Regions from separate parts of the Denitraticella aggregata genome, predicted to be linked through region 1. Evidence: predicted binding sites of a transcription regulator. Region 1 holds the regulator's gene; the other holds the start of a gene.
The links. The regulator FNR, encoded in region 1, switches genes on or off when oxygen is low (the NO sensors DNR and NnrR bind a similar motif). The targets are predictions, from matches to a motif close to TTGANCTAGNTCAA.

Region 1 (15,961 bases):
CGTGTTGCTCACCCATGCGCACCTCGATCATTCCGGCCTGGTTCCGCGGCTGGTTTCACTCGGGTACAAGGGGTCGATTGTTGCGACCAAGGCGACTGTGGATCTGCTTCATGTGATGTTGCTCGATTCGGCCTACATCCAGGAGAAGGAGGCCGAATGGGCCAATCGGCACAGACGGTCGCGCAATACGAGGAGTCTGTCCAACGCCGCACCGCTGTACACGGTGGAGCAGGCGCGCGAAAGCCTGGCGCGTCTTCGCCGGGTGAGTTACGACGAGGACGTCGAAGTGTATTCCGGGGTTCATTGTCGGTTCCGTGACGCTGGGCACATTCTCGGATCCGCCATCATCGAAGTGGACGTGGCCACCGGAGGGCACTCCAGGCGCTTCGTGTTCTCGGGCGACATCGGCCAGAAAATGCGTCCCGTGGTACGTGACCCTGCGCCCATACGTCGTGCGGACTATCTGATCGTCGAGTCCACCTACGGCAATCGCGCGCACCGGCCGATGGCGCAGACCGAGGACGAACTGGTCACCGTGCTGCATGACACGCTGGAACGGCGCCGTGGCAATGTCGTGATACCGGCATTCGCGGTTGGCCGGACCCAGGAGGTCATCTTCGTGCTGGCCAGTCTGGTCCGACAGGGCAGGGTGAAGGGTCTCGAGATCGTCGTCGACTCGCCAATGGCATCGGCCGTGACCGAACTCACGTTGCAGCATGACGACCTGTGGGATGAGGAAACCCGTGAACTGCGTGACTGGGTTCTCGCGCATCCGGAGCAGGTCAAGCTGCGCTTCGTCCAGGACGTGGAGGAGTCGATCGCACTGAACACGCGGCGGTCGGGCCTGGTGATCATTTCGGCCAGCGGCATGTGCGACGCGGGGCGAATCAAGCATCACCTGCTCCACAACCTCGGACGCCCGGAGTGCAGCATCGTCATATGCGGTTTTCAGGCCGGCGGTACGCTCGGCAGGCGTCTGGTCGATGGCGCGCGTACGGTCACGCTGTTCGGTGATCGCGTGCCGGTCAGGGCGGCGATCCATACGATAGGGGGGCTCTCGGCGCATGCGGATCAGCGGGCCTTGCTCGAGTGGCTGGCCCATTTCGAGAAACCGCCTGAACGCACCTTCGTCGTGCATGGCGAACACGAGGCGTCGAGGGTCTTTGCCGAAGCGATCGAGTCCGAGCGGGGTTGGAACGGCGTCGAGCTCGCTGCGCCGGAGCGACTCTACCCGCTGGCGTGAAGGCAGCAGCAGGTGCGGCGGGAGGGCGTCATGAGGCGTTCACGACACCGTGATGGACTTGATTGTGGCACGACAAGGCCTGAACGGCACTCAAGGAAAGGTAATGCAAAACAGAAATTCTCGAAGTCCGCTCGACACGGTCAGTCGTGCGATGCGGCAGATGCATGATTCGGTCGAAGGAACGGTCGATCCGCTCGGCATGACTGCGCCCATCGTTCATGCGCAGCTGGCCTGGATGACCCATCCGCAGGAACTGGGGGAGCGGCTACTGGCGCTTTCGAATGATCTGTGGCGCCTGCAGAGCCATTCGATGTGGCGGATGCTCGGAAAATCGCATCCAGATCCGGTCAGGCCCAATCCGGACGACGTCCGTTTCGCGGATCCGGTGTGGACCGATCTGCCGACCTGGGATCTCGCGAAGGAGTGGTATCTCGCGATCACGCACAATGTGCAGGACATGCTGTACGACACGCCGGGGCTGTCAAGCAAGGAGCGTCGCCGGGCGGCGTTCTGGTGGCGAAAGTGGCTGAACGCGGTGTCTCCGACCAATTTTTTCTGGACCAACCCGATCGCGATCCGCAAGGCGATGGAATCCAACGGCGAATCGGTGCGCCAGGGTTTCAGGAACATGCTCGACGACATGCGCGCGGGTGACGTGCGGATGACCGATCCGGAGGATTTCAAGGTCGGCGAGAACCTGGCGACCACACCTGGTGCGGTGGTGTTTCGCAATGACCTGCTCGAGGTCATCCACTATGCGCCGACCCTACCCAAGGTGCATGCGGAACCTGTGGTGATCGTCACGCCCTGGATCAACAAGTTCTACATCCTGGACCTGACCCCGAAGAAGAGCATGATTCGCTATCTGCTCGACCAGGGGCTGGATGTGTTCATCACCAGTTGGAAGAATCCGGACGAATCCCTGCGCGACGTCGGTTTCGACGATTATCTGATGCGCGGCGTGCACGCGACCGTGGATGTTGCGCGCAATTTCACCGGGGCGGCGCGGGTGCATGCGGTCGGCTACTGCATCGGCGGCACCGCACTGGCCATGTACATGGCCTGGGCCAATCGCGAATTCGACGAGGAACACGTTCCGGTGGCCGACCTCACGCTGCTGACGACGCTGGTCGATTTCCACAAACCGGGGGATATCGAAGTGTTCGTCGATGATGCGAGCATCCGCTTCATCATCGGCAACATGGCGCGCAAGGGTTGCCTCGATGGCAGGGAGATGGCGTGGTCGTTCCGCCTGTTGCGCTCGAACACTCTGATCTGGCACTACGTCGTGCATGGTTGGCTGTATGGAGAATCGCCGCCGCCGTTCGACGTCCTGTTCTGGAACATGGACACCACGCGCATGCCCTACGCGATGCATGCGTGGTATCTGCGCGCACTCTATCTGGAGAACCGACTCATCGAAAAGGATGGGCTGCGCCTGGCCGGACAGCCCCTGGATCTGTCGCGCATCACGCAGCCCGTCTATGCGGTTGCGGCTGAGGACGATCACATCGCGCCGTGGAAGCAGGCCTATCGCATCAATAATCACGCCACCGGACCCAAGCGCTTCGTGCTGTCGAGTTCGGGGCATATCTTCGGCATCGTGAATCCACCGGTCGATCCACCGAAGCGCAAATACTGGGTGGCCGACGCGCACCGCTCCGACCCGGCCGACAGCTGGCGCAGTCAGGCTACGGAGCATGACGGATCATGGTGGGAAGACTGGATGCAATGGCTCAAGCCGCGCTGCGGTGAGTGGGTGGATGCGCGTCCGGTCAGCCGTCGCGGGTTTCCCCGGCTGGCCGATGCGCCGGGGGCTTACGTGCTCGAACGGTGACCCGTTGCGCCCGCACCGAATGCTGCGGATCCCGGCGCCGTGCGCTTGACTGGCGTCAATGACCCGTTCTGGTCGGTTGCGCACAATCGGCTCGGCAAGGAAGGCCGGCGGCCCGGTGGTCAGCCCTGATGTCGAGCGAGTCGATCGGGCGCAAGCAAGGTGATGTCCTTGCCCTGTACCCTGATCAGGCCGGCGTCGGACAGGTCGTGAAAGATCCGGGACAAGGTTTCTGGCGTGAGGTTGAGGCGGGACGCCAGGACCTGCTTGCTGGTGGGCAACTGGATGCGTGGAGTGGCGCTGTGGTCGTTGTCGTCATGTTGTTGCAGCAGGTAACCGATCACTCGCTGGGTGCTCGAGCGCAGCGAGTAGGCTTCGACGTCCTTGACCATGCCGTGCAGACGGACCGCCATGCCGGCCAGCAGCCTGCGGGCGAAGTCGGGGTCCTGATCGATCAGTTCGGACACGACGTTCTGACCGATGTGCAACAGATTGGACGCGACCAGCGCCTCGGCGAACACCGGGTAGGGGCGATTCATCAGCATCACGGCCTCACCGAAAGTCTGCATCGGACCGACGACCTCGACGACCTTCTCGTTGCCCTGGGCGGACGAGACGCCGAGCTTGATCTGGCCGGTCACGACCAGATAGAAGCCGTGGGCCGGGTCGCCGCGTTGGAAAAGGAGTTCACCCTTGTCGAGCTTGCGCTCGCGGGTGAAACGGGCGACGTTGCCGACATCCGCTTCGCTCAGGCCACTGAACAGCGGCACCTGCATTAACAGCGCGGACAGATCCTGGTTTGGACTGGACATTGAGAACCCCCTGCATAGGCCGAGCATTCTAACGCCACTGATCCCGGTCCTGCATGCGGCGGGTGCAACAGACGGAACGCAGGGATGTTTGATAACACGGCCTGAACGATGGAGAATCGCGATCCTGACCGACGGCCGGCGCGTCTCGTATTCGCCGCCCTGGTTTTTTCACGACAGCGACAGCGGATTCGCCGAAGATGATTTACTACACGATCAAGAATCTGCATGTCACTATGGTGGTGCTCAGCGCGATGGGGTTCGCGTTACGCGGCTGGTGGATGTTTTCCGGGTCTCCACTGTTACGTCACCGTGCGACCCGGCTCCTGCCGCATGTCGTCGACAGCATGCTGCTCGGAAGTGCGATCGTGCTGGCCATGATGATTTCGCAGTATCCTTTCGCTGCCAACTGGGTGACGGCCAAGGTGGGGGGGCTGATCGCTTACATCCTGTTGGGAACGATCGCGCTGAAGCGGGGCCGCACGCGTCGGCAGCGTATGCTTGCCTGGTGCGCCGCTGCGTCGGTCTATGCCTGGATCGTGTCGGTCGCGCTGTCCAAGAACGCGACCGGGTTTTTTGCTTTGTGAGGAATGTTTCATGACTGAATCGCTCGTTCCGGTGTCCCCCGGATTCGAGGCGCCGCTCGAGATGCTGGAGACCTGCCATGAGCGTCTGCATGCGCAACTCGGCACGCTGGACCGGCTGGCCAGATGGTTGCCCGAGCATGGTGCCGACCAGCTGGCGCGCAGGGCGGCGGCGGCCATCATCCGCTATTTCGATGTTGCCGCGGTCAACCATCACATGGATGAGGAGCTGGATCTGATTCCTTTGCTGCGACAGCGGGTGGATACCGACAGGCGCTTTCCGCTGGAGTCGCTGATCGAATGGATACTCGAGGATCATCAGCGCATGTTCGCCGCGTGGGATGTGATGCGCGCCAAGCTCGAGCGGGTGTCGAAAGGCGAGGTCGTCGATCTGACGCTCGACGAAGTGCATGCCTTCACCGAACGCTATGCGCTGCACACCGAACGGGAAGAGGGCGAACTGTTTCCCTATGCGCGGGCGCTGCTGACCGCGGAGGATCTTGCGCGTATTGGCCAGTCGATGACCAACCGACGTCGTCAGCCATCTTGCTGACAGCTCGCGGCCCGGGGTGTGGCACGCGCGTCAGCGACCGCCGACCGGGTGCTGGATGAGTTTTCTGAGTTTGTCCTGTGCGACGATGCGGATATGCTTCTGCTGTACCGCAATGATGCCCTCGTCCTGGAAGCGGGAGAAGGCGCGAGACACGGTTTCGAGCTTCAGGCCGAGGTAGGAGCCGATCTCGTCCCGGGTCATGCGCAGATGAAACTCGGCGGCGGAAAAACCGCGTGCGGTGAAGCGCTGTGACAGATTCAGCAGGAAGGCCGCCAGTCGCTCCTCGGCGCGCATCGAACCGAGCAGCATCATCACGCCGTGGTCACGCACGATTTCGCGGCTCATGACCCTGTGGAACTGGTGTTGCAGCCCCTCGATCTCGCGCGACAGTGCCTCGAGCTTGTCGTACGCGATGACACACACTTCACTGTCTTCGAGCGCGACCGCGTTGCACGAGTGTGCCTCGGTGCTGATTCCGTCCAGCCCGAGCATCTCGCCGGTCATCTGGAAGCCGGTGACCTGCTCGCGACCGTCCTCGAGCACTACGTCGGTCTTGAACCAGCCGATACGGATCGCGTAGATTGCCTCGAACGGGTCGCCTGCACGGTACAGGTGTTGCTGGCGCTTGACCTTGCGGCGCGTTCCGACCAGTTCATCCAGCCGGTGGATCTCGTGCTCGGTCATGCCGAAGGGCAGGCACAGTTCGAGCAGGTTGCATTGCGAGCAGGCTGACTTGATGTCGGCGGCTGTAATCGGCACGGTCGCCTTCATTTGCACGATCTGAACACTCCGTTCGTGGACGGGCGATAATGGGGTCCATTGATCCAGGTCAAACCCCTGCCTCCCGATTTTTGCGATCGTTAGCCATTCCTATAAAGGTCAAGTACATGAACACTCAACCCGATCTGGTCTTCGATCAGCAACTCATCCGCCGATTCGACGTCAATGGCCCACGCTACACGTCCTATCCCACAGCGGACCGCTTCGTCGAGGCGTTCGATGCGCGCGCGTTGCAGGACTGGCTGGCCAAAAGAGCGATCGGCGGTACCAGCCGGCCGTTGTCATTATACTTCCACATCCCCTTCTGTAACACGATCTGCTATTACTGCGCCTGCAACAAGATCATCACCAAGGATCATGGCCGTTCGGCGAAGTACCTGAAGTACCTGGACCAGGAGATCGGCATGCAGGCGGAGCACCTCGGCGGAAGCCGGCAGGTGACTCAGCTCCATCTGGGCGGAGGCACGCCCACCTTCCTGTCCCATGACGAAATGCGTCAGTTGATGGATTCGGTCCGGTCACGTTTCCATCTCGTGCCGAACGGGGAGTATTCGATCGAGGTCGATCCGCGCAAGGTCGATTTCGACACGGTCAAGCTGCTCGCCGATCTGGGTTTCAACCGCATGAGTGTCGGCGTACAGGACTTCAATCACGACGTGCAGGTCGCGGTCAATCGCGTGCAGAGCATCGACGAGACGCGTCTGGTGATGGAGTCGGCGCGTGCCACCGGCTTCAAGTCGATCAGCATGGATCTCATCTACGGGCTGCCGAAGCAGAACGTGATCAGCTTCAATCGAACGCTCGAAAGCGTGCTCGAACTGTCGCCCGACCGGATCTCGCTCTACAGCTACGCGCATCTGCCGGGTCTGTTCAAGCCGCAGCGGCGGATCAGCTCGATCGAGTTGCCCACCGGGGACACCAAGCTCCAGATCCTGCAGCTTGCGATTCGCCGTCTGACCGAGGCGGGCTATGTGTATATCGGCATGGATCACTTCGCCAGGCCGGACGACGAACTGACGGTCGCGCAGCGTCAGGGGCGTCTGCATCGCAATTTCCAGGGTTATTCCACGCAGGCCGAATGCGACCTGCTCGCGTTCGGCGTGTCCGCGATCGGCAAGATCGGCCCGGTCTATGCGCAGAACGTTAAGACGTTGGACGAGTACTACGACGCGCTCGATCGCAACGAACTCCCGGTCTTGCGCGGCGTAGAGCTGACCGCCGACGATCTGTTGCGGCGCTCGATCATCCAGGCGCTGATGTGTCAGTTCGAGCTTTCGATCGAATCGATCGAGATCGCCCATCTGATCAAGTTCGACGAGTATTTTGCCGAGGAACTGGGCGATCTGCGGGAAATGCAGAAGGCCGGCCTGGTCGAGGTCGACGATGAATGCATCACGGTGCTGCCGGCCGGACGCCTGCTGGTCCGCGGGATCGCGATGGTGTTCGATCGTTATCTGCGCGTGGATCGGGAGCGTGCGCGCTATTCCAAGGTCATCTGATCGGACGGTGCCGATCGACGCCGTGAATCGATCCGCAAGACCGGCCCATGCTCTGGCTGGCGCGGCGGTGTAAGATCTCGGGTCCGGGACGGTTTCTACGTCCGGCATCGATCAACTCAACACGGCCTGCGCCACCCCGCCCGAATGCCTGAAACCGGCTACATCGCTTTCTTCCTCATCGGACTGCTCGGCGGGACGCACTGTGTCAGCATGTGCGGCGGCATCGTGGGCGCGCTGTCGGTACAGGCACCGGTGCGCATGCCCGGTCAGTCCGCGCCGCAGTGGCCGATCCACCTCGCGTACAACATTGGACGGATCACGACCTACGTGATGATGGGCGCGGTAATGGGCGCGATCGGGACCGCCGGCCTGCTGTTCAACGACGTGCTGCCGGTGCAGATGACGCTCTACGTGCTCGCCAATCTGATGTTGATCGCGCTCGGACTCTACCTCACCGGATTCACGCAGCTTCTGGCGCCGGTCGAACGCGCCGGCCACAATGTATGGCGGCGCATCCAGCCGCTGACCCGCCGTTTCCTGCCGGCACGCCATGTCGGCCAGGCCTTGCCGCTCGGACTGCTGTGGGGGTTTCTGCCCTGCGGGCTGGTCTACAGTGTGCTGACGACCGCATTGCTGACCGGTTCGGCAACACGTGGTGCCGGCATGATGCTCGCCTTCGGGCTCGGCACGCTGCCCAACCTTATGCTGGCAGGACTGCTTTTCAAGCGGTTCAGAGACATCACGCGCAACACGCGGGTGCGTTTCGCTGCAGGGATGCTGGTACTCGGCTTCGGTCTGTTCGGGCTCTATCATGCCCCTACGCTGGGCGGGCTTCTTTGGAGTGGTGTGGTGTGTGAGGTATGATCCCCGCCACGGGGCAATGACCGGTTTCATTCGATTGGAGTGTGCTTCCATGACAGAAGTGACGATCAAGGTTTCGGGCGTGAGCTGTGGTGGCTGTGTCCGCAATGTGACCGGTGTGCTCAAGGCCCTTCCAGGAGTGACCGATGCCGAGGTTTCGCTGGATGACGGCGTGGCGAAGGTTTCCTACGATCCGGGCAGTGTCACCGTGGACGATCTGCGCCAGGCCGTGACCGACGCCGGGTTCGACTCGCAGGAGTGACAGGAGACCCGATCTCGCTCCGCATTGCCCACAGGAGCGAGCCATTCAGCGTTCCAGACGGAACATGATCGGCACCTGCACCCAGCTGTCTGCCGCCTTGCCGCCCTCCCGGGCGGGTTCGAACCGCCATTTTTGAACCGTCTCCCGCGCCGCTCGGTCAAGCCGTTGATGTCCGCTGCTGCGTGCGATCTCGATCGTGGTCGGACGCCCGTCCGACATGACCCGAACGCGCAGCACCACCGTGCCTTCCTCACCCCGCCTGCGTGACACGCCCGGATAGGCGGGTGCCGGGTTGCGCAGATAGGCGGCGTCGAACCGTGCAGACCGTTGATCGACACGTTCCGCATCCGGCAACGCGTTCGGGGACACCATGGCGGGCTGCAGCGCCTCGACAGGCCCGGTCGATTCCGCAAGCCGTTCCTGCGACCTGGCGGCTGGCGGCGTTTCGGCCGGCGAATCGGGCTGCCGAACCGCCGCGGCAGGCGGTGTCGGTGCAGGGCGTTGCGGAGGTTGTGGTAGCGCCTGCGGCTCGGGTTGTGGCTCGGGTTGTGGCTCGGGTTGTGGCTCGGGTTGTGGCTCGGGTTGTGGCTCGGGTTGTGGCTCGGGTTGTGGCGTCATATCCACATCATTGGTATCGGATGGGGTCGCGCCGTCGGGTTCGGTGTGTTCCGTCGGGGCAGGCGCCGGCGCCTGCCTGTCCAGCAGGCTCACCGTGATCGCACCCCCGCCGCCGCGGTCCGACAGGTCCGACAGTCGGTCCAGCCGTGACAGCGCGACCAGGCCAGCCGCATGCGCAGCGATCACGAGCAGCAGCCAGCCCCATTTGACCCGGGCTCGTCCGCGCATGGCCTGGATTTCGGTCTCGGGAGTCGGCGAGGGATGGCTGGCGCGCTGGTCCATGGCCTGGAAGTTTACCCTGTCGTCGGCATCCCGAACCGATGCGTGGGGGCAGGCCGAGCCCGATTCCGAATGAGCGTGCGGCGACAACGCAGCCTGAAGCCCGGGTTTGCCCTTATAATTCGCACCACATTTTGCATGGGAGGGGTGTATGAGTTTCGATCTGGTCAAGGCAGGCAAGGACGTACCGAACGATATCAACGTCATCATCGAGATCCCGGCTCAGGCCGATCCGATCAAGTTCGAGGTCGAGAAGGAAAGCGGCGCCGTGTATGTGGACCGCTTCATGGGCACCTCGATGCGTTATCCGATCAATTACGGCTATGTGCCGCACACGATCGCCGGCGATGGCGACCCGGTCGATGTGCTGGTCGTCACGCCATTTCCGCTGTTGCCGGGCGTGGTGATTCGATGCCGCCCGGTTGGTGTGCTGAAGATGGAGGACGAGTCCGGCATGGACGCCAAGGTCGTCGCAGTGCCGGTGTCCAAGCTCACGCCCTTGTACGACAAGGTTCAGACCATAGACGATCTGCCGGAACTGCTTATGAAGCAGACCGTGCATTTCTTCGAGCACTACAAGGATCTGGAGCCGGGCAAATGGGTCAAGGTCGTTGGCTGGGGGACGGTCGAAGACGCCAAGCAGGAAATCCTGGACGGCATCAAGAACGCCGGCTGAGGGCGGTCGATCCGACCCTGACGAGGTGACCGGGGCCCGCCGCAAGCGGGCCCCATTCATTTCGCTGAGTCGTCTTCCGGCTGCGTCCGACGAAAGGGAGTCCGCTCGGACAGTTCGTCGAGGTAGAAGGCTATCCCTTCGGTTTCCCGCGCCAGAAAGCGATCGACCGCGTCCCGGAAGCGCGGATCGCGAATCCAGTGAGCCGATCGTGTCACGACCGGCTCGAGCCCCCTGGACAGTTTGTGTTCCCCCTGCGCGCCGCCTTCGAAGCGCGACAAGCCCTTAGCGATGCAGTATTCGATGGCCTGGTAATAGCACAGTTCGAAGTGCAGAAAGGGCAGATGTTCGGTCGACCCCCAGTAGCGGCCGTACAGCGTGTTCGCGTCACACAGGTAGAAGGCGGCGGCGATCGGTTGATCACCCCTGCGCGCGATCAGAAGCCGCACCGTCGCGGGCGCCCGGGCAGCGAGCATGCGGAAGAAGTCCGGTGTGAGGTAGGGCGTCGAACGGTGCAGCGCATAGGTGCCCGCGTAGCAGCGATAGAAGAACGCCCAGTCGGACGCACTCGCGCGATGACCCTCCAGCCATTCGCAGCGCAGGCCGTGCGACTGAGCGCGTCTGCGCTCCTGGCGGATTTTCTTGCGCTTGTCGTGATTGAGGCGGCTCAGGAAATCGTCGAAACCGGCGTAGCCGGAGTTGAACCAGTGGAACTGGACCCCGCGGCGGATCGACAGGCCGGCCGTCTCCAGCCAGGCCCGTTCGCCATCTGTCGGAAACAGAAAATGAATCGAGGACACGTCGCTGGCTTCGGTCACGGCCAGCGCGGCCTCCAGCAATGCCCGACGGGACGCGTCGTCACGGCCGATCAGGCGCGCGCCAGGAACCGGCGTGAAAGGAATGGCGCACAGCAGCTTTGGATAATAGGCCAGACCATGACGGGCGTAGGCGTCGGCCCAGGCCCAATCGAACACGTATTCGCCGTAGGAATGGCGTTTCTCGTATAGCGGCATCGCGGCGACCAGCTCATCGCCCAGCCACAGCGTCAGATGATGCGGGATCCAGCCAGTGTCGCCACCGACGCAGCCGGTGTCCTCGAGGGTTGCCAGAAATGCGTGAGAAAGGCAGGCCTGTTCGCCTGCAAGCGCGTTCCAGCTAGCCGCATCGATGTCGGACAGTCGTTCGACGATGCGCAGGCGGTAGGGGGATACCACGTTATGCCGGGCCTCATGATCGGGGTCTCGGCATTGACAGCCGCGTCGGACAATGGTTTTTCGTCTGCCCTAATTCCGGGCGGTGGCAAAAAGGCCTTGCAGATGAAGGCGCTCGATCGGTTTTCAGGCACTTATCCACAAGGTTTTCCGAGTCGCCTGTGAATAACCCTCTCTCGCTGTACCTTGGCAATCGAGTGCGCCTGGATGCGCGCACAGCGGTTCGACCCTTCAGGCAGTCTTGCAGTCGTTCGCGAGGGGCTTGTAGGTCTTGCCGTCGAGCAGCACGCCCTTCCACGGCAGGTCGATCCAGACCAGTCCGTTGGCCCTGTCCTCGAAGCGCGGCAGGCCCGAGAACGATGGGTCGCGCTCGAGCTGATATCGACCGCCGTTCCAGCCGATCTGGATCTGTTTGCCAGCAGTCAGCTCCCGTTCGACCCTCACGCGCAGACCCCATTCGCACACGTAGTCGCCGCTGGTCAGGTCGAAATCGAGCTGACCGTCTGACGACACTCTGATCGACTTTTCGCCATCGGCTTTGACCGAAACGGCATTCGTTCCGGTGGACTGGGCGGTCCCTGCAGTGAGAAGCGCAAGAGCGGCCAGCGTCGCAAGCATTGAAGAGTGTTTCATGGGGGGGACTCCATTGGCGAAGTGCTGCCTGATTTTATGCCTTTTTTGCTTGAAAAAGTAGAGGATTTGCCGTCCGGCGTGTCGCGGTCGCGACTCGCGCAGGTGATTGGTGCCCAAATCTTGAGCAGGCATGTGTCAGGCAGGCCGCGCATGCGATGCAATGCGCTTTCCGGTCCTTATCCACAGGCTTGTCCACCGAGACTGTGCAATGATTGCATCCGAGCGATAGCCCCGACTTCACGCGGGCCGCGTCCCTAACCGGTATAGTTGCGTCCATGAACAGAACGCTTTCCATCGCTGTCGCTCAGCTCAATTTCACGGTGGGGGATCTCGCCGCCAACGCCGACCGTATCATCCGGGCCGTCGTGCAGGCGCGCGAGGCCGGTGCGGACCTGCTGCTCACGCCGGAACTGGCGCTGTCCGGCTACCCGCCCGAGGATCTGCTGCTGCGCCCGGATTTCTATCGGGCCTGCCGACGTGAACTCGATCGCATCGCGTCCGAGGTGCGCGGGGTCGCGCTGGTGATCGGTTACCCGGAGGCGGGCGAGGGCGGCTATTTCAACGCCGCTTCGGTCGTCATCGACGGCGCGGTGGTGGCGACCTATCGGAAACAGCTGTTGCCCAATTACCAGGTCTTCGACGAAGAACGCTATTTCTCGGCGGGGCGCGATGCCTGCGTGTTCGAACTCGGCGGCCTGCGGATCGGATTGGGCATCTGTGAGGACTTGTGGGCGCCAGCGCCGGTCCGGCAAGCACGGGAGGCCGGTGCCGAGTTGCTGCTGGGCCTGAATGCGTCCCCCTTCGACACCGAGAAGCCGCGTCGCAGGCTCGCGGTCGTGCGCGGCCGCGTGGAGGAGAACCGGCTGCCGATCCTTTACTGCAACATGATCGGTGGGCAGGACGAACTGGTGTTCGACGGCGGCTCGTTCGCACTGGACGCCGACGGGAGACTGGCCTACCGGGCGCCGTCCTTCGAGGAGCGACTGGATCTGGTCCGATACCAGGATGGGCGGTGGCGCGACACCGAGGTCGCGCCGGAGCGAAGCGTCGAGGAGGAGGTCTATCTGGCGCTGCAGGCGGGCGTGCGCGATTACCTCGGAAAGAACGGGTTCCCGGGCGCGATCATTGGCTTGTCGGGCGGGATCGACTCGGCGCTGACACTGAGCATCGCGGTGGACGCGCTGGGCGCGGAACGGGTCCGGGCGGTGATGATGCCTTCGCCCTACACAGCGCAGATGAGTCTGGACGATTCGCGGGACATGGTCGCGCGCCTGGGTGTGCGCTACGACGAGATCGCGATCGAGCCGGCCATGCGGACCTTCGCCAGTCTGCTCGAATCGGAGTTCGCGGGATTGCCGCCGGATGCGACCGAGGAGAACCTGCAGAGCCGCATCCGCGGCATGATCCTGATGGCGCTGTCCAACAAGACCGGCGCTATCGTGCTGACCACCGGCAACAAGAGCGAGATGGCCACCGGCTATGCGACGCTCTATGGCGACATGGCCGGCGGGTTCGCGGTGCTCAAGGACCTGTACAAGACCTTCGTGTATCGCCTGTCGGTGTGGCGCAACACCGTAAGCCCGGTCATCCCCGAGAACATCATCACGCGTGCGCCGTCGGCAGAGCTGAAACCGGACCAGACCGATCAGGACTCCCTGCCGCCCTATGATGTGCTGGATGCGATCATCGAGGCCTACATGGAACGGGACGAGTCTCCGCGCGAGATCGTCGCGCGCGGTTATCCGGAAGCCGACGTGAAGCGGACGGTCGGCATGCTCAAGCGCAACGAATACAAGCGGCGCCAGGCGCCGGTCGGCATTCGCGTGACCCGGCGCGGATTCGGCAGGGACTGGCGTTATCCGATAACATCGCGGTATCAGGACGAGTATTGAACCCCCGGAAATACCCGGGGCGTTTCCAGTTCAGCGGTGGTCTTGTATCCAGGAGAAGCGAATGAAGAAGATCGAAGCCGTCATCAAGCCGTTCAAGCTCGACGAGGTACGCGAGGTCCTGTCCGAAGTCGGCATCAACGGGCTGACGGTCACCGAGGTCAAGGGGTTCGGGCGCCAGAAGGGGCATACCGAACTCTATCGGGGGGCGGAGTACGTCGTCGATTTTCTACCCAAGGTCAAGGTCGAGATCGTGCTCGGTGACGACCTGGTGGACCAGGCGGTCGAGGCGATCGTCAAGGCGGCCCGCACCGGCAAGATCGGCGACGGCAAGATCTTCGTGATGCCGGTTGAGCAGGTGGTGCGCATCCGTACCGGTGAGATCAACGAAGACGCGATCTGAGCGCAGGCCGGCTCTTCGCTAGCGCGTGACGCAGCCCATCGCGCCGGCCTGAGATTCGCGCCCGGCGCGCACGATGGGCGGCACTCGGCCGGTTCGTCAGTGGCGGTCGGCGCTTCGTCCGCGCAGCAACACCATCAATGCGCCTGCACCCCCCTGGTTCGGACTGGCCTGGCAGAACGCGAGGATTTCGTCGCGTTGCGCGAGCCAGCCGCGTGCGAGACGCTTCAGGATCGACTCCTTTCCGGGCGAGCCCAGCCCCTTGCCGTGGATGATCCTCACGCACCGGTGTCCGCGCAGCAGGCAGGCTGCCAGAAACTCGGCCAGCGTTTTGCGCGCCTGTTCGCGATTGAGTCCATGCAGATCGAGCTCGGCCTGCCGAACCCAGCGGCCGCGGCGAAGATCGGTCAGAACCCGTCTCGGCAGCCCGGGACGCAGAAAGGCCGCCTCGTCCCCCATCTCGAGTCTGTCCTCCAGACTCAACGGAGCTTGCATCGTTTCACGCAGTGCCGCCTGCTCGTCCTCGTCGCGCTTCAGCGGCACCGGCGCGGGCCCCGGCCGGCTAACTTCCGCACGGTTGCGTATATCGATCGGCTGCGCGCCGCGGATGGCCCACTGAAACAATTCTTCGGCGCTGAGGCTTTCGGACGGCGCCGGCAGCAAGGCGGCGAGGTCGATGTCGGGACGGTCCGGCGCGCCCGGGCGCCGGCGCCCCCGCCCGGCTGCACCATTGCCGGTTTCGGCACGGTCGTCGTGCTTGAGCGGCAACACATCCTGCATGCTGGCCAGAAAGAGCGCCAGTTCGTCTTCGACCGGATCGGCGCGTCCTGGCGCATCAACCCTGGCGTCGACCTCGACAGGCGCGGTCGGGCTGCGCGGCACCGGTGCGGGTCTGGGACGGTCGATCTCGGCACGGGGTTCGCGCCTGAGCGGCTCGACATCGCCGACCGCGGCATGAAACAGCGTGAGTCCGTCGTCCGCGGCCTCTGCCGGGGAGGCGACTGGCCGATCCGGTCCGGCCTTGCGCGGGGTGGATTCCGCGCGGGCCTCGAGCCTGCCGCGCAGTTTGGCGAGTCCGTCCAGTCCGGTCCCGTTTCGACCGGTCCTCGCCGCGGAGCGGACCGGTCGGCGGGTCACGGCTGCAGGGCGTCCAGGTAACGCTCGGCATCGAGCGCCGCCATGCAGCCTGTCCCGGCCGACGTCACCGCCTGGCGGTAGATGTGGTCCTGCACGTCACCGGCGGCGAACACGCCGGGAATGCTGGTCGCCGTCGCATTGCCCTCCCGGCCAGCCTGGGTGACGATGTAGCCGCCTTCCATGTCGAGCTGTCCTTCGAAGATGTCGGTATTGGGCTTGTGGCCGATCGCGATGAAGACGCCCTGCAGCGCGACGTCGCGCGTCGAATCATCCAGCGTGCTGCGAATGCGCATGCCGGTCACGCCGCTGGCGTCCCCCAGGATCTCGTCCAGCGTCGCGTCGAGGGCGAGTTCGATCTTTCCTGCGGCGACCTTCTCCATCATCTTGTCGATCAGTATCTTCTCGGCGCGGAAGGTCTGGCGGCGATGCACGACGGTGACCTTGCGCGCGATGTTGGCAAGATAGAGCGCCTCCTCGACCGCCGTGTTGCCGCCGCCGATGACCGCCACGTCCTGATTCTTGTAAAAGAAGCCGTCGCAGGTGGCGCATGCCGACACGCCGCGACCGGCGAACTTTTCCTCGGAAGGAATGCCCAGATATTTCGCAGTCGCGCCGGTCGCGATGATCAGTGCGTCGCAGGTGTATTCGCCCGCGTCTCCGACCAGCTTGAAGGGTCGTTCAACGAGCTTCACGGTA
Region 2 (15,961 bases), on a different contig from region 1:
GGTCTGCCCGACCACCGCGACCAAGAAGCGCGCGGACGGCCTGGTCACCATCGACTACGACCTGTGCATCGGCTGTGCGTACTGCTCGGTCGCCTGCCCCTACTACGCGCGCTACAAGGTCACCGCGTCCAGACCCGCCTACGCCGACGAGCCGATGGCGCATGAACACAAGCGGGCCGACCCCGGAATGGTCGGCGTCGCGACGAAGTGCACCTTCTGCTCCGACCGCATCGACTACGGACACGCCCATGGTCTGACCCCGGGCATCGATCCGGACGCCACTCCGGCCTGCGCGAACGCGTGCATCGCCAGCGCGCTGACCTTCGGCGACATCGACGATCCGGACAGCAAGCCCTCGCGCCTGCTGCGGGACAACCAGCACTTCCGTATGCACGAGGAGCTCGGCACCGGTCCGGGTTTCTACTACCTGTGGGAGAAGACCCGATGAGAGGCGTCGAACCGGAACTGCAACCCTTCTGGGACGCGCGTGCGGCCGGCAACTTCATCGGCGGCGGCAGCGGCACCGGCCTGCTGCTGTGGACCGCCCTGGCCGCGAGCACGCACGCGATGCCGCTGCGCGCCGCGACGCTGGTCGCGCTGGTATGCATCGCGGTCGGACTGACCTGCGTGTGGCTGGAGATCGGCCGACCGTGGCGTGCGCTCAACGTGTTCCTGCATCCGCGCACGTCCTGGATGACACGCGAGGCGATCATCGCGCTGCCGCTGTTCGCGCTGGGCGCGCTTGCGCTGCTGACCGGCGCCCCGGCAGTCGCGTGGCTCGCCGCGCTGGCCGGCCTCGCCTTTCTGTATTGCCAGGCACGCATTCTCGCCGCCGCTCGCGGCATCCCGGCCTGGCGCGAACCCGCCCTGCTCCCGCTGATCATCGCAACCGGGCTCGCCGAGGGCGCAGGCCTGCTGGCGATCATCGCGTTCGTGCTCGCACTGGCGCCAGGGCCCGCCCACACCGGCGTGATGCTGCTGCTGGTGGGCCTGCGCGGCTGGTCTTGGCTGCGCTACCAGCGCGCGCTGTCACGACCGGGCGGCGCGCCGATCAAGACGGTGCAGGCGCTTGGACGGGAATCGCGACTGTGGCTGCCACTGGGCCATCACCTGCCGGCGGCGCTGCTGGTGGTGGCATTGCTGGCGCCGACCCTGGCCCCGGCACTGGCGGCGCTTGCCGGCATCGCGATGCTTGCGGCCGGCTGGCGCCTCAAGTTCGCGTTGATCACGCGCATCGCCTTCACGCAGGGTTTCGCGCTCGAACACATCCCGGCGCGCACACCCGGCTATGCGCGCCCCGGCGTGAAACCCGGCTGGAACTGAGACTCACGGCCGACGGGCGCTGCGCGGGTCGCAGCGCCCGTCGGCATCGACAGGAGACGAGCACATGTACGAAGTCCGAATCCACGGGCGAGGCGGTCAGGGCGCAGTCCTGGCGGCCGAGATGCTGGCCATGGCGCTGGTCGAGGAAGGCAAGTACGCGGTCTCGATCCCGTCGTTCGGGTTCGAGCGTCGTGGCGCACCGGTGATGTCCTTCATGCGCTGCAGCGATCGCGAGATCCGTCAGCTCACCAACATCTATCAGCCGGACTGCATCATCTGCGTCGATCCGACCGTGGCCAATTCGATCGACATCTTCGCGGGCCTCAAGCCGGGCGGCACGCTGGTGCAGGCCAGCGCCCGGGGACTCGACGAATTGCAGGTCCCGGACACGGTCGCGCGCGTCGGCTTGTGCGACGCGGTGCGCATCGCGACCGAGATCTTCGGCCGACCGATCACCAACACGCTGATGCTCGGCGCATTCGCACGGACCACCGGCGCGGTTTCGCTGGACGCGCTCGGGCGTGCGGTCGAGGCCTCCGAGTTTCGCGACGCCGGGCTGCGCCAGAACCTGACCGCGCTGGAACGCGGCTATGCCGAGACCGACGTGCACAGCATCGACCGGAGGGTGACCCAATGAGCACGCGCCATCAACGCTACCCGGTCCTGAGCCTGAAGCAGTCGAACGTGCCGGACGACCTGTGCCCGGTCGCGACCGACCTCAGTCCGATGCTGCCCGGGGACTGGCGCAGCGATCGCCCGGTGGTCGATCGCGACAAGTGCGTCAAGTGTGCGGTGTGCTGGCTGTATTGCCCGGTGCAGTGCGTCGAGGAGCGGGCCGCGTGGTTCGACTTCAACCTGAACACCTGCAAAGGATGCGGCATCTGCGCGCACGAGTGTCCGCAGCGCGCGATCACCATGATTCCGGAGGCGCAATGAATACGAGCACGACCGAATCGCCCACCCGCAGCCGCGGCAGGCTGATGCTGTGCGAAGGCAACGAGGCCGCCGCGCTCGGCGTCGCGCTCGCGCGTCCCGACATGGTGGCGGTCTATCCGATCACGCCGCAGTCCTCGCTCGTCGAGCATCTGGCCAAACTGATCGCGGACGGGCGCATGGACGCCGACATCGTCGACGCCGAAGGCGAGCATTCGGTGCTGTCCATCCTGCAGGGCGCCGCGCTCGCAGGCGCCCGAACCTACACCGCGACCTGTGGCCCGGGTCTGGCCTTCATGTTCGAGCCCTTCTTTCGCACGCCGGGCATGCGCCTGCCGCTGGTCATGACCATCGTCACCCGCGACGGCATCACGCCGCAATCGGTGTGGGGTGGCCACCAGGACGCGATGACGGTGCGCGAAACCGGCTGGATCCAGATGTACTGCGAAACCGTGCAGGAAGTGCTCGACACCACGGTGATGGCGTTCAAGCTGGCTGAACACCATGACGTGATGCTGCCCGTCAATGTCTGCCTGGACGGCAACTACCTGTCCTACGGTGCGGCGCGCGTCGAGATGCCCGAGCAGGCCGATGTCGATGCGTTTCTCGGCGACAAGGACGTCAACTGGCATGTGGCACTCGACCCGTCGCGCCCGATGGCCGTGGATCCGCTCACCGGCGGATCGGGCGGCGTCGGCCCGGAGACCTTCGTGCGCTATCGGCGCGGCCAGTGTCGCGGCATGCAGAACGCACTGCAGGTCATCGAGGACATCCACGCGGACTGGGCGACGCGCACCGGACACCACTTCGCGCCGCTGGTCGAGGAGTACCGGCTGGAAGACGCCGACTACGCGATCATGACGCTGGGCAGCATGACCGGCGCGGCCAAGGACGCGATCGACGAGGCGCGCGAAGCGGGCGAGCCGGTCGGGCTGATCAAGATCAAGACCTTCAGCCCCTTCCCGGTGGCCGCGCTGAAACACGCCCTGCGCAAGGTCCGCGCGCTCGGCGTCGTAGACCGCTCGGTGGCGTTCCGCTGGAACTGCGGACCGATGTTCCAGGAGACGCTGGGCGTCCTCTATCGCCTGGGACGCCATGTGCCGGCGCAAAGCTTCATCGGGGGTCTGGCCGGCGCCGATCTGACCACCGATCACTTCCACCGGGTCATCGCGGACACGCGCGCGCTGCTGACCCGGCCCGCCTGCGACGAGCCGGTGTGGCTCAATGCCAAGGACTGACGGAGACCCCATGGACACGACCGACTATCTGATCGTCGGCAGCAGTCATGCCGCCATCGAGGCGATCGACGCGATTCGCATGCACGACGACGAGGGCCGCATCACAGTCGTCACCCGCGACGCCCATCCGCCCTACTCCCCGACGGTGCTGCCATATGTGGTGTCCGGTCGTTCGGCGCCCGAGCGCGTGTATCTGCGCGATGCGGCCTATTTCGAACGCAACCGCATCAACTATCTCTGCGACACCACGCTGGCCGCGGTAATGCCCGACCGCCACGCGATCAGGCTCGGGGACGGCACCGAACTCGGCTACCGCAGGCTGCTGCTCGCGACCGGCGCCAGCCCCATCATCCCGCCGCTGCCGGGCATCACCGAGGTCGAGTATCACGTGCTGCGGACGCTGGCCGACGCGACCCGCCTGCGCACCGCGATGAACGGTGCCCGCCGCGCGGTGGTGCTCGGCGCCGGACTGGTCGGCATGCATGCGGCCGAGAACCTGGTCAAGACCGGCACCGCGGTGACCATCGTCGAAATGGGACCGCGGCTCACGTCGGGCTATTTCGACGAAACCGCCGCGGGACTGATCGAGCAGGCCTTCCTCGACGCCGGCACCAGGATACGCACCAACAGTCGCGTGGTCGGCCTCGCACCGACCGACGAGGGCGTGCAGCTCACGCTCGCCGACGGCGCGACGCTGGACGCGGACCTGCTGCTGATCGCGGTCGGCGTGCGCCCCGAACTCGGCTACCTCGCCGGCAGCGGCATCGGTACCGATCGCGGCATTCTGGTCGATGACCAGATGCGCACCAGTGCGACCGACGTGTGGGCCGCGGGCGACTGCGCGCAGGCGCGCAGTTTCTTCGGCGGTGCGCGGACGATTAACGCGATCCTGCCCGACGCGACCGTGCAGGGACGGATCGCCGGCATGGCGATGGCCGGCGATCCCGGCATCAAGCCCTACCCGGGCGGTGTGCCGCTGAACACCTACCACTTCTTCGGACGCCATGCGATCTCGGTCGGCGCGAGCCGCAAGCCGGACGACGGCGACGAGCGGGTGCGCTTCGACCCGGCCAGCGGGCGCTACCTGCGCGCGGTGTTCGACCGCGACGACCGTCTTGCGGGCATCTTCGGCGTCAACGAATTCTTCGACGCCGGCGTCATGGCGCGCCTGATCCTCGATCGGACCGACCTGGCACCGGTCAAGGATCGCCTGTTCGCACAGCCGCTGGCCACCGGCCGCGAGCTGATGTCGCAAATGTGGCGCTGAGGGGGAATCGAGACCATGGGACAAGCCTACTCCACGATCGCGTTCGATCGGTCCAAGTGCGACGGCTGCGGTCAATGCATGCAGGCCTGCGCACGAGTCAAGTTCGACTCCGACGACACCGTACGCGCGCTGCTCCAGATCGTGCGCAGCGGCGGCGACCGGCCCGAACCCGGCCGGGCCGGCGAGTTCGAGCTCGCGCTGTGCCGCCAATGCGGCGATCCGAAGTGCGTGTCGGTCTGTCCGGCCGGGGCGCTCGGCAAGAACGGCGCCACCGGCGTCATCGACTGGGATGCGTCGAAGTGCGTCGATTGCCTGCTGTGCACGATCGGATGCGCCTATGCCGGCATCTCGCTCGACGAAGCCACCGGACGGGTCAGCAAGTGCGACATGTGCGACGGGACGCCGGCCTGTGTGCCCGCCTGTCCGACCGGCGCACTGCGGCATGTGACCACCGCCCGCATCTACAACGAGGTCGGCAGCTGGGAAGACCTGTTCGCGCCCGGCCTGGCCGGCTGCCAGGGCTGCAACACCGAACTGCTGATGCGACACGCGCTGCGCCGGGTCGGACCCGAAACCGTGCTTGCGACGCCGCCCGGCTGCGTGCCGGGCATGGGCTCGGTCGGGTTCAACGGCACCACCGGCACCAAGGTGCCGGTGTTCCACCCGCTGCTGACGAACACCGCCGCGATGCTGGCCGGAATCAAGCGTCAGTACAACCGGCTCGGACGCAAGGTCACCGCGATGGCGATCGCCGGCGACGGCGGCGCATCCGACGTCGGCTTCCAGTCGCTGTCGGGCGCGGCCGAACGCGGTGAGCAGATCCTGTTCATGGTGGTCGACAACGAGGGCTACATGAACACCGGCATGCAGCGCTCCAGCTGCACGCCCTACGGCGCCTGGACCTCGACCACGCCGGTGGGCGAGCATGGTCACGGCAAGACCCAGGACGCCAAGAATCTCGCGCTGCTGATGGTCAATCACCGCTGCGAATACGTCGCGACCGCCTCGACCGCGTTCATGGAGGACCTGTACGACAAGCTCGACAAGGCACTCGCCGCTTCCGAGCGCGGGTTCGCGTACCTGCATGTGTACTCGCCCTGCACCACCGGCTGGCGTTTCCAGAGCCAGCTCAACATCGAGGTGGCGCGCAAAGCCGTCGAGTGCAACTTCGTGACGCTGTGGGAATACACGCCGGCCGGGGGCCTGCACTTCACCCACCCGGTCGATCGACCGCTGCCGGTCACCGATTACCTCGAGGCGATGGGACGCTTCCGTCACCTCGGCCCCGAGCAGGTGGAACACATCCAGAACAAGGTGGAGGAAAACCTGCGCTTCGTTCGAAAGATTGCGGAGACGAACCATGCCGAATCCTGAAACTCCGGCCGGACTCGACCAGATCGAGCAGGCCAGCCGCGCAGAACTCGCCAGCCTGCAGCTCGAGCGCATGCGCTGGTCGCTGCAGCACGCCTACCACAACGTCGCGCACTACCGGAAGGCCTTCGACGACGCCGGCGTGCATCCGTCCGACCTGAGATCGCTCGCGGATCTCGCGAGGTTCCCGTTCACGACCAAGAACGATCTGCGCGAGCACTATCCGTACGGCCTGTTCGCCACGCCCATGGCCGACGTCGTGCGCATCCACGCGTCGTCCGGCACCACCGGGCGCCCGACCGTGGTCGGTTACACCGCCGCGGACATTCGCAACTGGGCGGCGGTGATGGCCCGCTCGCTGCGCGCCGCCGGGGCCACCCGCAACGACATCGTGCTCAATTCGTATGGCTACGGGCTGTTCACCGGCGGCCTCGGCGCCCATTTCGGTGCCGAGGCGCTCGGTGCGACGGTGATCCCGATGGGCGGCGGCAACACCGAAAAACAGGTGCAGTTGATCCGCGAATTCGCGCCGACCGTGATCATGGCGACGCCGTCGTACATGTTGACGATCGCCGACGAGATGCGCCGCCAGGGAATGGTCCCGGAGGCCTGTTCGCTGCGCATCGGGGTCTTCGGGGCCGAGCCCTGGACCAACGGCATGCGCGCCGAAATCGAGCACACGCTGGGCATGACCGCGATCGACATCTACGGCCTGTCCGAGGTCATCGGACCGGGGGTGGCCTGCGAGTGCATCGAAACCAAGGACGGACCACACATCTGGGAGGACCATTTCTATCCCGAGATCATCGACCCGGATAGCGGTGAAGTGCTGCCCGATGGCGAACTCGGCGAACTGGTGTTCACGTCGCTGACCAAGGAGGCGATGCCGGTGATCCGCTACCGCACCCGGGACCTGACCCGACTGCTGCCGGGCAGCGCCCGCCCGATGCGGCGCATGGACAAGATCACCGGACGCAGCGACGACATGCTGATCATTCGCGGCGTGAATTTATTTCCGACCCAGGTCGAGGAGATCGTGCTCGCCGACGACCGCCTGTGCGGTCACTATCAACTGGTGCTGACCCGCGACAGTCATCTGGACAACCTCACCGTGCGCACCGAACTGCATCACGAGATCTCCGCGGACACCACTCGGGACGAACGTGCGCGGATCGCCGCCGACGTGCGCCATGCGATCAAGAGCGCGATCGGCATCACCGCGGTCGTCGAGGTCCTCGAAGCCGACAGCATCGAGCGCACGCTGGTCGGCAAGGCCAGGCGCGTCATCGACCGGCGCAAGGAAGCGAATGCCTTCGCCTGAACGGGCGGCAGGCGGACGCGACGGCACGACATGGGGAGACATCACCGGTGAATGCAGGGACACGATCAGAAGAACGCTCGAACGCGGGCACCACGACGACTGCACCACAGCACGCCATCGCTGCGGCAGTCGAGTTGCTGCGAGCGGCGAAGGCGGCGGGTTCCGACGCGCTCGATCCGGCCACCCTCGCACGCGTGCTCGATCTAACCGGTCTGCGCCCTGCCGACGCTCCGACCGTCACGCGCGAGGTGGTCGAGTTTCGCGTCGGCGTGCGCTTCACGCGCGAGTTCGGCCTGGTGCTCGGGGCCGGCCTGGGCGGCATCGATGCGACCCTCGATGCCAGTCTGTTCGGTCGCGGCTGCGATGCGGCGCACGCGGCGCTGGAACTCACCGATGCCGCTGACCTGCTCGCGCACTTGCGCCGCACGCTGCCCTACCGGCGCATGCTCGCACTCGCACGCCTGCACGCCGATACGCTGCCCGACCAAGGCCTGATCACGCTGCTCGACGCGGTGCAGGCGTTCGCGAGCGCATGTCGCTCAGGTTCCGACGCCGACTGCGTGCTCGCCGAACTCACGCTCGACTGCCGCTTTGACGGCGCGACGATAGCCATCGTCGCCGGCCGCTGCAGGCTGCGCGAACCCGTCGCGGCGCCGCATCCGCGCCCGCTCGCCAAGATCGACGCGCTGCTGCACCCGCGTCGCATCGGCATCGTCGGCGTATCGGCGGGCGGGCTGAACTTCGGCCGTATCATCCTGCGCAACCTGCTCGGCGGCGGCTGCCCTCCCGAACGGCTGCGCATCATCCGCCCGGGCGAGTCCGAGATCGACGGCGTACGCTGCCTCGACAGTCTCTCCGCACTGGACGAGAAACTCGACCTGCTGATCGTCGCGGTCGCGGCCAATGCGGTGCCGCCGCTGGTCGAGGAGATCATCTCGACCGGCAACGTGAACGCGGTGATGCTGATTCCGGGCGGCCTCGGCGAGACCGCCGCAAGCCGGGCTGCCGCCGCCGCGCTGGCCGAACGCATCGACGCCGCCCATGCAGACGCAGACGGCGGACCGGTGTTTCTCGGCGCGAACTGCCTCGGCGTGGTGTCCCATCCGGGCGGCTACGACTCGTGGTTCATCCCGCTCGAGCGCCTGCCCAAGCCCCCGAAGCGCGCGCCACGCGACGCGGTGATGCTCAGCCAGAGCGGCGCGTTCATGATCACACGGCTGAGTCACAACCCATGGCTGGACCCGCGCTACATGGTCGCGGTGGGCAACCAGACCGATCTCACCCATGGCGACCTGCTCGCCTGGTTCGCCGAACGTGACGACGTCAATACCATCGGCGTCTACGTCGAGGGCTTCAAGGATCTCGACGGGCTCGCGTTTGCGCGGGCGGTTCGGCGGGCGGTCATGCGGCGCAAGCAGGTGATCGTCTACAAGGCCGGTCGCAGCACGGCCGGCCAGGCCGGCGTGATGGGCCATACCGCATCGATCGCGGGCGATCCGCTGCTGTTCGCATCGGTGTTGCGCCAGGCCGGCGCGATCGTCACCGACGATGTCGAAATCTTCGACGATCTCTTCTACATGGCGGGCTGCTTTCATCACAAGACGGTGCGAGGCGGTCGCCTCGCTGCGGCCAGCGGTGCGGGATTCGAGGCGGTGAGCGCGGCGGACGCGGTCGCTGACGACGCCGGCGCACTCGAGGTCGCGCCGCTCGGCCCCGACACGGTCGAGCGCGTCGAAGCGATTCTCGTCGAGAAGAAGCTCGCTGCGCTGGTCGAGGTACGCAACCCGCTCGACATGAATCCCGGCGCCGACGACGACGCCCATGTGCGTATCACCGAAGCCTTCGCCGCCGACCCGGACATCGATGCGGTCGTGGTCGGCCTGGACCCGACCGCCCCGATGGTGCGGGCGCTAGAACAAAGTCGCCTGCGCCCGGGCCACGACATCTCCGCCCCCGAGAGCACGGTGCATACGCTGCCCCCGCTGGTCGCCCGCCATGACAAGCCCATCGTCGCGGTCGTCGATGCCGGCCAACTCTATGACGCGATGACCGCTGCGCTGAAGGACCAGGGCGTATGCGTGTTCCGCAACGTCGCGCGCGCGACACGCGCGCTGTCGCGCTATGTCGACGCCCGCCTTGCGACCCGACGCATTCGCAAGCATTTCGGCGCACACGACGCCCCGACCACAACCCTCATTGAGGAGCATCTGGAATGAGCGATACCCTGAAACCCGGCCTGAGCCTCACCCGCAGGTACGACATCGACGCTGCGCGCACGATCGCATTCATGGGCGACGAGTGCAGGGTGTATTCGACCCCCGCGTTGCTGTACGACATCGAAGTCTGCTGTCGCGACCTGCTGCTCGCGCATATCGGGCCCGACAAGGACTCGGTCGGCACGCGGGTCGAACTCGACCATGTGGGCGCGACGCTGCTCGGCATGTGGGTGGAGATCACGGTCACGCTGGCCACGGTCGAGGGCCCGGCCGTGGTGTTCGAGTTCAGCGCCCGCGACGCGCTGGAGAAGGTCGCACACGGTCGTCACAGCCGCTTCGTGGTCAGAATCGAGAAGACCCGACAGCGTCTGCTGGCCAAGCTCGCGAAGGCGCAGGAGGGGTGAGGCTGTCTTTGGTGGCGTGGCGAACGGCACCCTCCCTTCGGTCGCCACGCCCCTCTTTTCACCCGATGACGGGCAACTGATACAATCGCGCCTTCCCGGACGACCGATGACCCGATTCGATGACGCGTGCGCGCAACAAGCCGAACGACAAGCCGCAGCCGGGCGCGATCGGCTACGGCATCCTTCCCGAGCTGATCGGCTACCGTGTGCGTCTCGCACAGGTCGCGATCTTCCGGGACTTCTGCACGCGCGTCGGCGATGCCGAGATCACGCCGACACTGTTCGGCGTGCTGGTGCTGGTCGATGCCAACCCCGGCATGATGCAGACCCAGCTCGCGAACGCGATGCACCTCGACCGTTCGAGTGTGGTCTCGATCCTGGACAAGCTCGAGGGCAAGCAGGTGCTGGAGCGGGTCCGTTCGCCGGACAACCGGCGCTCCAACGCGCTGCATCTGACCGACAAAGGCAGGCAGTGGCTCTCGCAGCTGCTGCCCGAAGTACGCGCACACGAGCAGCGTCTCACCAGCCGGCTCGGGCCGGACGAACTCGCCACGCTTCGCGACCTGCTCGACCGACTCGGCAGCGGCCTGCGCGGCTGATCGTCGCACCGCCGCGACACACAGCACGGGTCAACCGAGCGCTTGGCTGGCATACCGTCGGCGTTCCCCGACCTGACCCGAACCGAGGAGCCGATCGCGACCTTTGCGCGCGCAACGGCGGCATTTTCCGCGGTGTTGATCGTAATCAAAGCATTGCCGTCGTTGACGGTCAAAGCTGCACATGCTGGGTCCGGCAGGCAGCCGCGTCATCGAGAGGACCTGCCATCGGAACGGAATGACGGGTTCCGTTTCGAACGCATCACCCGTCGGGTGAGCATCGCTACGGTCCGAGCGCCCGTATCCAGAATCATTCAACTCCACGGAGGAGCCAAACCATGTCCATATCGAATGTCATGACCGACGATCATCGCGCCTGCGATGCCCTGTTCGCCGCGGCCGAGCGTGCCGCGAGCGATGGCGACTGGCCGGTCGCGAAGGCGCGGCTCGCACGCTTCATCGAGGCCCTGCTCGCGCATTTCGATGCCGAGGAAGGCGACGTCTTTCCGCGTTTCGAAGAGGCCACCGGGATGACCCAGGGTCCGACCCGGATGATGATGATGGAACATGCCGACATGCGTCGCATGCTGGACAGCCTCGCCGCGGCGGCAGAGGACGAGGACGAGGATGCATTCTGCGGCGAGGCGGAGACGCTGCTGATCATGATGCAGCAGCACAACATGAAGGAGGAGAACATCCTCTACCCGATGTGCGACGCGCAGCTTCCCGGCGGCGAGGGCAATCTTGCGGCCCGCCTGAAGGGCCACGAGACCCACTGAAGCCGGATGAACATGGGTGCCCACATGCTCGGCTACGATGCCGCGCCGCCCCTGTTCACGCCGGTACGCTTCTTCCTGACCGCGCCACTGTTCGGGCTGGCGGCCGGGCTTTTACTGCTGCTGCAGCCGGACCTGCTCGCGTCGCGCTGGACCCCCGGCGCGCTCGCGATCACGCATCTGATCACGGTCGGCTTCATGCTGATGGTCATGGTCGGCGCGCTGTTCCAGATACTGCCGGTGGTCGCCGGCGCCGCCGTTTTCCACGGGGCGCAGGTCGCGGCAGTGGTGCATGTCGCACTCAGCGGCGGAGCCGTCGCGCTGGCCTGGGGGTTGGCGACGATGTCCCCGGCGTTGCTGACATGGGCGGTGGGGCTGCTGGGCGGGGGCCTCGGCCTGTTCCTGCTGGTCGCCCTCCACGCGCTGTGGCGGGTTCCGACCGCGCAGGCGACGCCGCGCGACCTGCTGCTCGCAGTGGTCGGTCTGGCCATCGCGATCGTGCTCGGCCTGACCCTCGCGATCGTGCTGGCGCGTGGGCTGCCGCTACCGCTGTTAGAACTGCTCAAGCTGCATGTGGGCTGGGCCTGGCTCGGAGGCGCGGGCCTGCTGCTCGCAGCCACGAGCTGGATGGTCGTGCCGATGTTCCAGATCACGCCCAACTATCCGGGCGCGATGACCCGCCACTGGAGCAGGGTGATGATCGCCGCAGTGCTGGCCTGGAGCATTGCCGTGATGACCGCGCCGATGGCGGTCGAGCTCGGCTTGATGGTGGGCATGCTGCTGATCGCCGCGCTGTTCCCGGTCCTGACGCTGAAGATCCAGACGGGCACGCGGCGCTCCAAGCCGGACGGCGTGTTCCGTGCCTTCCAGTTCGGCATGCTCAGCTTCATCGCCGGCCTGATCAGTGCCGTTCCGGCCAGCCTCGGTGACCACGCGTTCTGGCCGGTCGCGTGCGGAATCCTGGTCCTGCATGGCGGTTTCGTCAGCGTGATCTCCGGCATGCTGTACAAGATCGTGCCCTTCCTGGCCTGGCTTAACCTCAACCAGGCACGCATCGGTGCCCCCAACATGAAGAAACTGCTGCCCGAGGCTCGCACCCGAAGGCAACTCCGGGTACATGCGTGCGCCACGGCCGGCCTGCTGCTGGCCGCGCTGGCCGGAACGACCTGGATCACGATGGCTGCCGCGCTGCTGGTCGTCGCCGAGTTCGTACTGCTCGGGCTCAACATCGTGCGCGTCGCGCGCGAATACCACCGGCTGTCGCACGCGCACGCAATTGCCTGAGCCGCCGCGCTCGGGCGCCGCGCACCCGCAGCGCAAACTCCGGGTCCAGCCGCCTTGCCGTGTCGATGGACTCACACCCGTCCGGACTCGCACCCGTCCGGACGTACGCACGAACGAACGAAAGATGTTGACCTTCGTCAACGTTTGTTATCAAACAGTTTGACTACAATCTAATTGCGTTCGATACTTCAAACGTCGGCGCAAGACGCCGTTGCATTCCGGAGATCGATATGAACACCGACATCGGCGCACGCGTGCAGCGATTGATCGCTCGCATGGAAGTCACTGCGCAGTATCCTGGCCAGGGCAAGGTGCTGTTCGTGGACCTCGAGCATCGCAGCGTGCGCAGCGCCTACCTGCCGATGGACATCGTGCGCCACTTCCTGGGCGGGCGCGGCGCCAACATGGTGCTGCTGTACAACCTGCTCGCAGACGGCCTATCGCCGCTCGACCCGGATGTGCCGCTGATCTTCGGCGTGGGCATGCTGACCACGACGCTGCCGTCCGCGACCCGCGGCAACTTCACCAGTTGCTCGCCGGACAGCCATGCGATCCTGGACGCCAGCGGAGGCGACTATTTTCCTGCCTTCCTGAAGCGCAACGGTTACGATCATCTGGTGCTGTACGGGCGCAATGCGCAGTGGACGCTGCTCGAGATCGACGCCGACCAGGTGCGCTTCCGCGATGCGACGCCCTATGTCGGCCTGGACAACATCGCGTTCGGCGCCGCGATCGAGCGCGACTTCGACTGCAAGGAGCGTGAGACCATGGCGATGGCGCGGATCACGTCGGCCGGCGAGAACCAGGTGCTGTGCAGCGGCATCATGGGTGGGCCCAAGGCGATCTGGGCGCGCGGCGGCGGCGGTGCGAAAATGGGATCTCTGCACCTGAAGGCCATCGTCGTGCGCGGCAAGGGCCGGCAGATCCCGGTGTCCAAGGATTACAAGCTGGGCGGCAAGGCGATCGGCCAGAAGATCCTGTCCACCAGCGTGATCCAGAATGCGCTGAAGCAGGTCGGCACCCCCTTCCTGTACAAGCCCAGCCGAACGCTGGGCGCGATCGGCACCCGCAACAACCAGGAAACCACCTGGTACGACACGCTCGACGCCGACAACTTCGATCCGTATCGACCCGGCATGGATGGCTGCTACCTGTGCCCGGTGCAATGCCGCGCGATGAACGATCTCACCCCTGACGGGAAGAGCGGATGGGGCACTGCGGCGCTGAAGGGGTTGGCCGGTAACGCCAGCTACGACAAGGCCCAGACCGAGATCGAACACCATCGGGAAAAGACCTACAAGGGCATCCGCGGCGACGGCCGATTCGACCAGTACGATCACGGCGACGGCCCGGAGTACGTGACCGTCGGCAAGTTCGGGCCGAACCTGGGCATCCGCGAACCCGAGCAGGTGCTGAGGCTCAACAACATCCTGAACGACCTCGGCCTGGACTCCGCCAGCACTGGCGGCGCCATCGGCTGGGCGATGGAGCTGTTCCAGCGCGGCATGCTGACCCGGCACGATACCGGGGGTCTCGACCTGAGATGGGGCAACTACGAGATCGTCGAGAAGCTGTTGTTCATGACCGCGCGGCGCGAGGGTTTCGGCAACGTGATCGCGGACTCCGGCCGCGCGGTCGAGAAAGGCCACTACCCGACCGATGCGCTGGCCTATCGCATGGCGGTCAAGGGCCTGTTCCAGTCGGACCCTCACGACGCGCGCATTCTGAAGGCGTTCGCGCTCGGCCTCGCGGTCGCCACGCGCGGCATGGATCACCTTCGCAATCGGGTCACGCTCGAGATCAATGCGCGCATCAACGACGACCCGGAATTCAAGACTGCCCTCTATGGTGGCTTCGTCGCGGCAGAACCGAACAGCTACATCGGCAAGGAGCATGCGGTTCGTCGTTGCGAGAACACGTTCGCCGTCGGGGATTCGGTGGGCATGTGCCGCTTCAATACCAAGCTGTTCAATTCGCCCAGCCTGCCCGACCTCGAGGACTTCAGCCGACAGTTGCACGAACTCGCAGGGCTGGATTTGCCAGCGGCCACGCTGGAAGCGTGCGGACGCGACATCATCGGGCTCGAGCGTCTGCTGAACTTCCGGCTCGGCCTGCGCGCAGCCGACGACACGCTGCCTGCACGCTGGTTCGAGGAGCCGATCCAGGTCGGGCCGTTCAAGGGCGAGAAGATCGACCGGGAGCAGTTCGAAGCCTTGAAGTCACGCTTCTACGCGGTCACCGGACTGGACCGCGACGGTCTTCCGACCCCGGACTGGCACGCCCGGCTCGCACAGGTGGTCACGGGTTTCGCGGTCAGCGTCAGGCTGCCGGGCAGCCCGGCACGCGTCGTGGTGCTGGATGAACCGGTGCGGAGCGTGGCCGAACTGCGCGATGCGCTCGCACTGCGGCTCGGCGCCGATGCCGACGCCGAAGGCCTGAGCGACCGCTCGGTGAACGTCGCGATCGATGGCTGCATGGTGATGTCGGGCGAAGCGAGCGCCGCAGTTCACAACGGCAGCGAAGTCGTGCTGGTCCCGGCGCTGGCCGGCGGCTGAACGGGAACCCCTGCCGCAGCCATCCACGGGCTTGGCGGCTTTCAGTCCGGAATCACCTGCAGACGGTCATCCACATAGCACTGCAGCACGTTGCTGATCGCGAACAATGTGCCACTCGATGCGGACGGACAGCCGCCACATGCACCTTTGTAGCGCACCGTCAGCGTGAAATCCTGAAGTCGCAGGATGTCCAGCCCGCCGCCGTCCCTGTCGAGGAACGGCCGGATGTGTTCGTCCAGAATCTGGTTCACGCGCATCAGCAGTTCGGCATCGTCGGTCTCGGTCTCGACCGCTGCATCCGGGTCCGACCGCGCCGCGGCGTGCATAGACCCGTCCGATCCCTGGGCCGACACGATATCGATGACCCGCTTCGGCTTCCAGGCTTCGATGCGGTCGATGACTTCGCCTTCGATGTCGTCCCATTCGGTGGTGAGCTTGCGCGTGACCGTGATGAACTCGCCGGTGCAATAGACCTCGGCCACGCCCGGCACCGAGAGAAGGCGCTCCCCGAGTTCGTCCGCAGTGCCGAGCCCGGCACGGAAATGTTTCGGCGCCCCCGAATGGAGCGGCTCATCGAGCATGAACTTCGATGCGAACGGATTCGGTGTGGGATGCACCGCAGTGACCTTTGCCATGACCGGGACTCCCGACTGGTGTTTCGACATACTAATTTGCGT

Region 2: the regulator FNR is predicted to act here: its motif matches at 12,857-12,870, upstream of ACKVEX_RS00820 (aldehyde ferredoxin oxidoreductase C-terminal domain-containing protein).

What each region holds. Positions count from the first base shown of each region.
Region 1 covers NZ_JBLLNL010000013.1:33,701-49,661, reverse strand. The annotation lists gene ACKVEX_RS14330 (MBL fold metallo-hydrolase RNA specificity domain-containing protein) at 1-1,243, shown strand, start outside; gene ACKVEX_RS14325 (PHA/PHB synthase family protein) at 1,395-3,080, shown strand; gene ACKVEX_RS14320 (Crp/Fnr family transcriptional regulator) at 3,200-3,889, opposite strand; gene ACKVEX_RS14315 (SirB2 family protein) at 4,090-4,473, shown strand; gene ACKVEX_RS14310 (hemerythrin domain-containing protein) at 4,484-5,023, shown strand; gene fnr (fumarate/nitrate reduction transcriptional regulator Fnr) at 5,054-5,794, opposite strand; gene hemN (oxygen-independent coproporphyrinogen III oxidase) at 5,911-7,302, shown strand; gene ACKVEX_RS14295 (sulfite exporter TauE/SafE family protein) at 7,447-8,166, shown strand; gene ACKVEX_RS14290 (heavy-metal-associated domain-containing protein) at 8,216-8,425, shown strand; gene ACKVEX_RS14285 (energy transducer TonB) at 8,471-9,271, opposite strand; gene ppa (inorganic diphosphatase) at 9,474-9,998, shown strand; gene ACKVEX_RS14275 (GNAT family N-acetyltransferase) at 10,055-11,209, opposite strand; gene ACKVEX_RS14270 (hypothetical protein) at 11,438-11,839, opposite strand; gene ACKVEX_RS14265 (NAD+ synthase) at 12,115-13,731, shown strand; gene ACKVEX_RS14260 (P-II family nitrogen regulator) at 13,793-14,131, shown strand; gene ACKVEX_RS14255 (Smr/MutS family protein) at 14,228-15,265, opposite strand; gene trxB (thioredoxin-disulfide reductase) at 15,262-15,961, opposite strand, start outside.
Region 2 covers NZ_JBLLNL010000001.1:162,547-178,507, reverse strand. The annotation lists gene ACKVEX_RS00885 (4Fe-4S dicluster domain-containing protein) at 1-448, shown strand, start outside; gene ACKVEX_RS00880 (DmsC/YnfH family molybdoenzyme membrane anchor subunit) at 445-1,323, shown strand; gene padE (NADH-dependent phenylglyoxylate dehydrogenase subunit gamma) at 1,388-1,960, shown strand; gene padF (NADH-dependent phenylglyoxylate dehydrogenase subunit delta) at 1,957-2,259, shown strand; gene padG (NADH-dependent phenylglyoxylate dehydrogenase subunit alpha) at 2,256-3,494, shown strand; gene padH (NADH-dependent phenylglyoxylate dehydrogenase subunit epsilon) at 3,505-4,761, shown strand; gene padI (NADH-dependent phenylglyoxylate dehydrogenase subunit beta) at 4,777-6,135, shown strand; gene paaK (phenylacetate--CoA ligase PaaK) at 6,122-7,453, shown strand; gene ACKVEX_RS00845 (CoA-binding protein) at 7,501-9,669, shown strand; gene ACKVEX_RS00840 (thioesterase family protein) at 9,666-10,073, shown strand; gene ACKVEX_RS00835 (MarR family winged helix-turn-helix transcriptional regulator) at 10,193-10,672, shown strand; gene ACKVEX_RS00830 (hemerythrin domain-containing protein) at 11,008-11,448, shown strand; gene ACKVEX_RS00825 (hypothetical protein) at 11,455-12,729, shown strand; gene ACKVEX_RS00820 (aldehyde ferredoxin oxidoreductase C-terminal domain-containing protein) at 12,960-15,284, shown strand; gene ACKVEX_RS00815 (NifU family protein) at 15,326-15,919, opposite strand.